Linked DNA regions of Marinomonas mediterranea MMB-1. The protein of the gene in region 2 interacts with the protein of the main gene of each other region in a pairwise test. Links are inferred from orthologs where the notes say so. Each region holds a gene or a part of one and is shown on either strand. Other genes may lie near its edges.

Region 1 (4,158 bases), 1.4 Mb from region 2 along the record:
GTGACTTTATTTTTAAGTTTGCCTAAAAAATAGACAAAGTTTTTTGCGAACGGCATACAATTTTAATAAAGACATGCGTATAATCCACGCGCGAAACTTTTTAGATAACAGGTTCAGTGTTTGAATCTGATTAAAATACATATTGGAGTTTAAAAATGGCGCTAGAACGCACTCTATCAATCATCAAGCCAGATGCAGTTGCAAAAAATGTTATCGGTGAAATCTACACTCGTTTCGAGCGTGCTGGCCTAAAAATCGTTGAAGCGAAAATGATCCAACTGGATGATGAGCTTGCTGGTGGTTTTTATGCTGAGCATAAAGAGCGTCCTTTCTACAACGACCTAGTTGCTTTCATGACTTCTGGTCCTGTTGTTGTTTCTGTTCTTGAAGGTGAAAACGCGGTTGCTCGTCACCGTGAGCTTATGGGTGCAACTAACCCTAAAGAAGCGGCAACTGGTACTTTGCGTGCAGATTACGCTGAATCTATTGACGCAAATGCTGTACACGGTTCTGATTCTGCTGCTTCTGCTGAACGCGAAGTTGCTTACTTTTTCGGTAAGTAAGAATTAATAAGTCTATTTACTACTATAGTAAATAGACTTGCAGAGGCGTGATGAATAAATCGTCGCGCCTTTATTCAGAGGCTTCTGAAAAGCATATTTCTTTTCAGAAGCTTTTTTCGTATTTATTATTTTGAAACACAGGCTCTCAAGCGATTTCTTGCTTATCGCATCTTTATTGTAGAGAAGCCTCAAAGCGTATACGCAAGTGATTGGTTAAAACATGTCTGCTACACAAAAAGTTAATTTGCTCGGTTTATCTCCAGAAAAGCTCGTTGAGTTCTTTGAGTCGATTGGTGAGAAGAAATTTCGTGCAACCCAGGTGATGAAGTGGATTCATCAAAAAGGTGCAGAAAGCTTTGAAGAGATGACTGATGTCAGCAAGAAGCTTAGAGCGAAACTTGAGGGAATATGTGAAATCCGTGCTCCGGAAATCGTGGAGCAAAATATCTCTACTGACGGAACTCGAAAATGGATCATTCGTACTGAAGGTGGCATGAACGATTGTGTTGAGACAGTGCTTATTCCTGACGGGGACCGTGCAACGCTGTGTGTGTCTTCTCAAGTAGGGTGTTCTCTAGATTGTAGCTTTTGTTCAACGGGCAAGCAGGGGTTTAACCGCAACTTGACGCCAGCGGAAATTATTGGTCAGTTGTGGATTGCTATTAAATCATTTGGGCCAATGGATCCAAATGGTCCTCGCCGCGTTACAAACGTTGTGATGATGGGGATGGGCGAGCCGCTGATGAACTTTGAACCTGTTGTCGATGCCATGATTCTTATGATGCATGATAACGCTTACGGGCTTTCAAAGCGTCGCGTTACGTTGAGTACATCAGGTGTTGTTCCAAAGATATATGAATTGGTTAAGCGTACGGACGTTTCTTTGGCGATCTCTTTGCACGCTCCCAATAACCCGCTGCGAGATGAATTAGTCCCAATCAACCGCAAGTATCCGATTGAAGAGTTGCTGGAAGCGTGTCAGCACTATTTGGATAATCTTCCAGATAAGCGCCATATTACCATTGAGTATACAATGATGGCGGGAGTCAATGATCAAGAACAACATGCACGAGAGTTAGCTCATTTACTAAAAGACTTAGAATGTAAGGTGAACTTAATTCCATTTAATCCTTTTCCTCATTCTGGTTATGAAAAACCTTCTAACAATCAAACTCGTCGGTTCCAGAAAATTTTGGCTGATGATGGGTACACTGTGACAGTTAGGACTACTCGTGGTGACGATATAGATGCCGCATGTGGACAGTTGGTTGGTGACTTTCATGATAAGACTCGCCGATCTCAGAAGTATATTGAACTTCGTGAAATTGGTGATCAATCGTAGTCATAAAACGAGAGGTTTGAACTTTGAATCAGTAAAGCTGTCAAAAAATGGTCAAAGTTCGTCTTCTTTATGAATTCGAGATAAAAAAATGCATTCTTTTGCGAATGAGATTTGATGGTAAGCGTCAATCTTGTTTTAATAGCCATTATTGATAAGGTGTGCTTTTAAGTATACATCAGGCTCGATAGCTTATGTTTCGGCGTATATGAGTAAATTACTTCACTTGTAAGCCCGCTACGTAGGTAATGAAATGGAAATGTCTGTCGTGAGTTACTCTTCACGAAACTGACCTTTCTTTCCATTTATTGTATGCCACCTTGTTTTGCCTGAGACCCAAGGTATAAAAATGACTACCGAATATGAGACAGAGATGGTTCTGCCAGAAGATACTGGCGAAACGGACATCGGAAAAAAATTAAAAATGAAAAGAATGTCGCTAGGCCTAGATGAAAGACAGGTCGCGACAGAATTGAAATTGCCGATAGAACAAGTGATTGCGCTTGAAAGCAATCAGTTCGACTTCTTTCGTAGCATCACCTTTGCGAGAGGTTATCTTAAGAGCTATTGCCGTTTATTGGCTCTTGACCCTCGTGCGATCCTTTCTGCTTTTGACCTTCAACAAGCGACTACCGAGCCAACGGTTAAACCTGTAGATAAAGTGAATAAACAGGCAAACTTTGGTGATCCAATTGTAATCTTTATTTCCATTGTTCTTGTCGCTGTGATTGTGTTTGTAGCGGTCTGGTTGCCAACACTTGACGAAGATTCAAACGAAGAAAATGTCGAATCAGTGGTTCAAGAAGCCGCTTCGGAATCACAATCGGAGCAGGTTGGTCTAAATGCTGATGTTAGCTCTGATGGTAGCGATTTATCTCTGAAGAATGAAGAAGGTATCTCTGCGCCGAATGCAGAGGCAAGTGATGCATCGGGTAACCAGTTGGAGAGTGCTCAGTCTCCAACGCGTAATTTAGACGATGCAGATCGTATTGAAAATACAAAGGAAGAGTCTGATATCGAAACGGGCTTGTCTGCAGAAACGAAAGCCCTATTAGAAGAGGCTGGAGTTGACCCAGAAAAAGTAGCTAAAGAAGCGGCTCAAGATTCAAGTTTGAACAAGCCTGTTGCTGAGCCAGTCCTTGCTTACAATTATGAAGTAGAAATGTCTTTCAGTGCGGACTGTTGGACTGAAGTAAGAGATGGTAAAGGAAAAATACTGTATTCAGGTGTGAAGTCTAAAGGAAGTACGCTTGAACTAAATGGTAACGCGCCTTATCGAATCGTACTTGGGTTTGCTCGCGGAGTATCATCGATTAAATTCAAAGGCGAAGAGTTCGACTTTTCTTCATTTATTCGTAAAGACCTAGCTCGTTTTGAGCTCAAGTAGAGAGAACTATGCATTTCGAATCACCTATTAAGCGTCGGCAGTCTCGTCAAATAATGGTTGGGAACGTTCCTGTTGGGGGCGGTGCGCCTATAAGTATTCAAAGTATGACGAATACAGAAACGTGTGACGTTGATGCGACAGTGGCTCAAATTACGGCTATTGAGCAAGCCGGAGCGGATATTGTCCGAGTGTCGATACCCTCTATGGATGCAGCAGAAGCATTTAAGGAAATTCGAAAGCAAGTGTCCGTTCCGCTCGTGGCGGATATTCACTTTGATTACCGTATTGCGTTAAAAGTGGCTGAGTACGGCGTCGATTGTTTGCGAATTAATCCGGGTAATATCGGTAACAAAGATCGAGTTCGTGCCGTAGTTGATTGTGCTCGGGACAAAAATATCCCAATCCGTATTGGTATTAATGCGGGGTCTTTAGAAAAAGATTTACAGAAAAAATACGGTGAGCCAACGCCCGATGCGTTGGTCGAATCTGCCTTTCGTCAAATTGAGTATTTTGATGAACTAGACTTCCATGAATATAAACTAAGTCTAAAAGCCTCAGATATATTTATGACGGTTGAGGCTTACCGTAAAATTGCGACACAGATAGATAACCCTCTGCATTTGGGGATAACAGAGGCAGGTGGGTTACGTTCAGGAACGGTTAAATCTTCCATCGGTCTAGGGCTAATGTTGATGGATGGTATCGGTGATACTCTGCGCGTATCGCTTGCCGCAGATCCGGTTCAGGAAGTTAAAGTCGGTTGGGATATGCTAAGAAGCTTAAAAATTCGCAATCGAGGCATTAACTTTATCGCTTGCCCAAGTTGTTCTCGACAAAATTTCGATGTTATCAAAACGATGAACGAGCTT
Region 2 (5,565 bases):
CGCTATTTTCCAAGGGGAGCAAGATAGTTCACCTAATGAGCGCTGGTTTGCTGTCAAAAAAATAGAAATTGAAGGTCGGCTGATCAATGCTAAGCGTCAAGAGTTAGAAATAGCTTATGATGTATTGTTGGGTGAAAGTTTGCTAACTCTTTCGCTGTCGCAAGCAGAGACGGTTGCAGTGTCTCCTGAGTGGGTCGCCAGTGCGCGCATTCGAAAGGTATGGCCGGATAAAATTGTGGTTGAGGTGAAAGAACATCAACCGATCGCTTATTGGAATTCGAGGCAGATAGTCACCTCGAATGGAGAGGTGATTTCTCCTCGTCATGGCGAAACTTTGCCGCTAGCGAATTTGAAAGGTCCTGATTCTAGTAGTCAGGTTGTTTTGGATCAGTTTGGTCTTATGAGTCAAATGCTATCAAACTCGTCATTGAGAATAAAAGAGCTTGTACTGGAGAAACGTGGTGCATGGAATATCAAGTTTCAAAATGATGTGTATGTAAAACTCGGGCGAGACAAGGTTTTAGAGCGTTTACAGCGGTTTATTGCCGTGTATAAAAGTGATTTATCAGGTAAAATAGAGAATGTTTTGTCTGTTGATGCTCGGTACCCTCATGGGGTGGCGGTACAATGGAACGAGAAATTATGAATTTGGCTCGCTTGTTGCTTGAATATGAGCATAAAAGTTGCGATTTAGCGATAACTAGGAAGGTAGAATGATAGTTGGCTTAGACGTTGGTACATCAAAAGTAACTTGCATAGTAGGTGAGGTACTAGGTGATGGAAACGTTGAAATTGTTGGTATAGGTACTCAGCCTGCTAAAGGGATGAAAAGAGGCGTTGTTATCAATATTGAATCTACCGTTCAGTCTATTCAAAGAGCGGTAGAAGAAGCAGAGTTGATGGCGGGGTGTAATATTCACTCTGTCTACGTTAGTGTGGCTGGGAGTCATATCCGTAGCCAAAACTCTCACGGTATTGTTGCAGTAAAAGATGGTGAAGTTCAAAAAGAAGACATTGAACGTGTCATTGATGCTGCTCAAGCTGTTCCTATTTCTTCTGACCAACGCCTTCTTCATGTTCTGCCACAAGAGTTTCAAATTGATTCGCAGGAAGGTATACGAGACCCTTTGGGTATGTCTGGTGTGCGCCTTGAGGCCAATGTTCATTTGGTCTCGGGGGCTGCTAATGCTGTGATGAACGTCGAAAAATGCATCAAGAAATGTGGTTTGGGTGTTGATGGCGTTATTTTGTCTCAACTTGCTTCCAGTGATACTAGCTTAAGCGAAGACGAAAAAGAGCTTGGCGTTTGCCTTGTTGATATTGGTGCTGGAACGTCTGATATTGCCGTTTGGGTGGATGGTGCTTTGCATCACACTTCTGTTGTTCCTGTTGCAGGCGATCAGGTTACCAATGATATTTCTATGGCTTTGCGTACGCCAACGGTACATGCTGAAGATATAAAGATTAAATATGCCTGTGCGTTGTCCTCGTTGGCTTCTACCGATCAAGTGATAGATGTTCCGAGCGTTGGGGATCGCCAGTCGAGGTCTATTTCTCGTCATGCATTAGCGGAAGTTGTTGAAGCTCGCTACGAAGAAATTTACCAACTTATCTATGATGAGTTGCAACGTAGTGGTTTTGCGGAACGAATACCTGCAGGGGTTGTCGTAACTGGCGGCACTGCGTTAATGGAGGGTGCTGTTGAGCTCGCGGAGCGTATCTTTGATATGCCTGTTCGGCTAGCGACACCAACGAATGTTAAAGGAATCTCCGAGATTGTCGATAACTCTATGTATGCGACAAGCGTTGGTTTATTAGCAAATGGAAGTGCTGAAATGGATGATATGGTTGCCGAACCGTCAAGTGTTTTGCGGGCCGGAAGTAGTAGAAATACACAAGATGTTAACTCTGATGAGACCAAGCCGTCTTTCAGTGCAACGAAAGCTTGGCATAAAGTAAAAGATTGGTTTCAAAGTTATATTTAATGATTGTCATTTTTGACAGCAGATTTTTAGGAGCGCGTCGCCCATGAATGTGTTTGATTTAGCAGATGAAAATTTATCCGACAACGCTGTAATCAAGGTTGTTGGAGTTGGTGGTGGCGGTGGCAATGCCGTGCGTCATATGTTGGAAAACCAGCTTGAGGGCGTAGAGTTTATCTGCGCTAATACGGATTCTAAGGCTCTGATGGGGCTGGATTCTGGAATTACATTGCAGCTTGGTACCACGGTGACAAAGGGGCTTGGTGCGGGAGCGAACCCTTCCGTTGGCCGTGATTCTGCATTAGAAGATCAAGAGAAAATTACTCAGCTTCTAACGGGTGCAGATATGGTATTTATTACGGCTGGTATGGGTGGTGGCACCGGAACGGGAGCTGCACCTGTCATTGCTCAAGTTGCACGAGAATTGGGGATTTTGACTGTTGCCGTTGTGACGAAGCCGTTTCCATTTGAAGGGCGTCGCAGAGCTAAGGTTGCAGATGCGGGGCTTCAAGAGCTACGTGAGAATGTTGACTCGCTTATAACCGTTCCGAATGAGAGGCTGCTGCCTGTTTTAGGTAAGAATATTTCATTACTTAAAGCGTTTGGTGAAGCGAATAATGTTTTGTTCAATGCTGTTCAGGGTATTACCGACCTTATAATGAGACCTGGTTTGATAAACGTCGATTTCGCCGATGTTAAAACAGTGATGTCGGAAATGGGGATGGCAATGATGGGAACGGGGTCTGCCATCGGAGAAGATCGTGCGCGTGTTGCTGCGGAAGCGGCAATACACAACCCTTTGCTTGAAGATATTAATCTTAAAGGTGCTCGTGGCGTATTAGTTAATATCACGGCAAACGAAGAGGTGGGCTTGTCTGAGTTTACCGAAGTTGGTGGGATCATTGAGGAGTATGCGTCAGAAGATGCAACGGTTGTTATTGGTTGTGCAATTGATCCGACTGTAGAAGATGAAATGCGGGTCACGGTAGTTGCTACGGGGCTAGAAGGGCAAAGTGCTAATGTTGAGATGAAATCCGCAGTGGGTGATGTGTCTGCGGTAAAGCCTTCAGTAACTCAGTCTGCGCCTTCTGCATCTAACGCATCAAAGCCAGCTGTAGAAGCGGTGGCTAAGCCAGTTGTAACGTCTTCTGCTGTTCAGAAGGATGACGTTTCTTCTGAGGAGTCGCAGGTTAAGGCAAACGATAAGAGTTTAGAGTCCTCTAAAGGGGCAGATGATCAATTATCGTATTTGGATATCCCAGCGTTTTTGCGTCGTCAGGCTGATTGATTTGCGTAAAAAATACGTAATTAATCATCTTTGAATTGTATAAATTTTAGTTAGTTGATAACATTCTCATTAATTAACTATCTGTAATGAAATTGTAGGAAAATAATGGTACGTCAGCGCACACTGAAAAATATTATCCGCGCTACTGGGGTTGGCTTGCACTCTGGTGAAAAAGTGTATTTGACGCTCAAACCAGCGCCAGTCAATACTGGTATTGTGTTTGTTCGGACTGATCTTGAGCCACCGGTAGAAATAGTTGGCGATGCGCGTGCTGTTGGGTCGACAAATTTTGCGACAGCGTTGTGCTCTGACGACGTTAAAGTAAGTACGGTAGAGCACCTAATGTCTGCGATGGCGGGATTAGGTGTAGACAATGCTTATGTTGAGGTGAGTGCAAGTGAGATTCCTCTAATGGACGGAAGTGCTAGTCCATTCGTGTTCTTGCTGCAATCTGCTGGTCTTGAAGAGCAAAGCGCACCGAAAAAGTTTATTCGTATCACCAAGCCGATTCGAGTAGAGGAAGGGGATAAATATGCCATCCTTGAGCCTCATTCTGGCTTTAGGCTGACTTTTACGATCGATTTTGATCATCCTGCTATTGGTGAAGATGTTCAGAATACCTCGATTGATTTCTCTACAACGACTTTTGTGAAAGAAATCAGTCGTGCTCGTACGTTCGGGTTTATGAAAGATCTTGAGTACTTCAAAAACAATGATTTGGCTCGTGGCGCTAATATGGATAACGCCATTGTTCTTGATGACTTTAAAGTTCTGAATGACGAAGGATTGCGTTATAGAGATGAGCTAGTGCGCCATAAGGTTTTGGATGCGATTGGCGATTTATATCTACTAGGACATAGTTTGATTGGTGAGTATAAGGCTCATAAATCAGGGCATGCTCTAAATAATAAGCTACTGCTAGCTTTGCTTGAGCGTCAGGATGCGTGGGAATATGTTTCATTTGAAGATGAGGCTCAAGTGATGCCCATTTCATTTGTAGAGCCTGTTGCTGCGAATTAACTGATTGTAAATTAAGCATTTAGTTGTTTATACACAAAAAAGCCAGACAAATGTCTGGCTTTTTTGTGTATATATGCTTGTTATTTCATGTTTTGCCCCACATTACCATGTTAAACTCTAACCACTATAAATTTAGCGACGTTGAAATAAGATGCTAGGAACAGTCATTAAGAAAGTTATCGGTACAAAGAATGACCGAGAAGTTAAAAAATACAGAAAAGTTGTTAATCAGATCAATCAGCTAGAAGAGCGCTACTCTGCTTTTAGTGATGATGAGTTAATGGCGCAAACATCCGACTTTAGGTCGCGCTTAGAGAAAGGCGAGACCTTGGGCTCCCTGCTTCCTGAGGCTTTCGCAACCGTTCGCGAAGCGAGTAAGCGAATCATGGGTATGCGACATTTTGATGTTCAGCTGATTGGGGCAATGGTTCTCAATAATGGCTCAATAGCAGAAATGCGCACGGGTGAAGGTAAAACACTTGTTGCTACTTTGGCTGTATACCTTAATGCATTGACTTCGAAAGGTGTTCATGTCGTTACAGTCAATGATTATCTAGCAAAGCGTGATGCTAACTGGATGCGCCCACTGTACGAATTTCTCGATCTAAGTGTCGGTGTTGTCTATGCTGGGCAAGAGAAGGAAGAAAAGCGAGCGGCTTATTTGAGCGATATTACCTATGGCACAAATAATGAGTTTGGCTTTGACTACTTGCGCGACAATATGATCTTTAGAATGGAGGACCGCGTTCAGCGTGATCTTCATTTTGCTGTGGTTGATGAAGTTGACTCTATCCTAATCGATGAGGCAAGAACGCCACTTATTATCTCTGGAGCTGTAGAAGACAGTTCTGAGCAATATAAAAAGATTAATCAGCTTATTCCATTGCTTGTTAAGCAAGAGGAAGAGGGTGATGAAACGGGTCACTACACCTATGATGAAGCTCAGAAAAATATCGAGCTTACCGAAGACGGGCATCAGTTTGTAGAGGCTTGGTTGGTAGAGCAAGAAATGCTGCAGGAAGGCGATAGTTTGTATTCTGCATCTAATTTGGCGCTGCTGCATCACGTGCATGCTTCTATGCGAGCTCATGTTATTTTCAAAAAGAACGTTGACTATGTTGTTCAAGGTGGTCAAGTCGTTATCGTGGATGAGCATACGGGTCGAACTATGGCTGGTCGTCGTTGGTCTGAAGGTATACATCAGGCTGTCGAGGCAAAAGAAGGTGTCGCTATCCAGGCAGAGAGTCAAACACTGGCTTCGACAACATTTCAGAA

What was found.
Region 1: the proteins of ftsZ (region 2) and rlmN interact in binary tests that used the Escherichia coli proteins (3 or more experiments, as listed by UniProt). The link is inferred for Marinomonas mediterranea MMB-1 from one-to-one orthologs.

The regions. Positions count from the first base shown.
Region 1 is NC_015276.1:1,364,713-1,368,870, forward strand. What follows is about bases 1-2,844. They hold rlmN (23S rRNA (adenine(2503)-C(2))-methyltransferase RlmN), read left to right. Parts: upstream 1-783; coding sequence 784-1,905; downstream 1,906-2,844. Other genes in these bases: ndk (nucleoside-diphosphate kinase), read left to right, coding at 156-563; MARME_RS06180 (RodZ domain-containing protein), read left to right, coding at 2,252-2,844. In the rest of the region: more of MARME_RS06180, read left to right, coding at 2,845-3,289; ispG (flavodoxin-dependent (E)-4-hydroxy-3-methylbut-2-enyl-diphosphate synthase), read left to right, coding at 3,298-4,158.
Region 2 is NC_015276.1:2,778,798-2,784,362, reverse strand. The notes cover bases 1,214-4,149. They hold ftsZ (cell division protein FtsZ), read left to right. Parts: upstream 1,214-2,028; coding sequence 2,029-3,270; downstream 3,271-4,149. Other genes in these bases: lpxC (UDP-3-O-acyl-N-acetylglucosamine deacetylase), read left to right, coding at 3,376-4,149; ftsA (cell division protein FtsA), read left to right, coding at 1,214-1,985. Also shown: MARME_RS12665 (cell division protein FtsQ/DivIB), read left to right, coding at 1-646; more of ftsA, read left to right, coding at 714-1,213; more of lpxC, read left to right, coding at 4,150-4,290; preprotein translocase subunit SecA, read left to right, coding at 4,442-5,565. UniProt on the Escherichia coli protein: Essential cell division protein that forms a contractile ring structure (Z ring) at the future cell division site. The regulation of the ring assembly controls the timing and the location of cell division.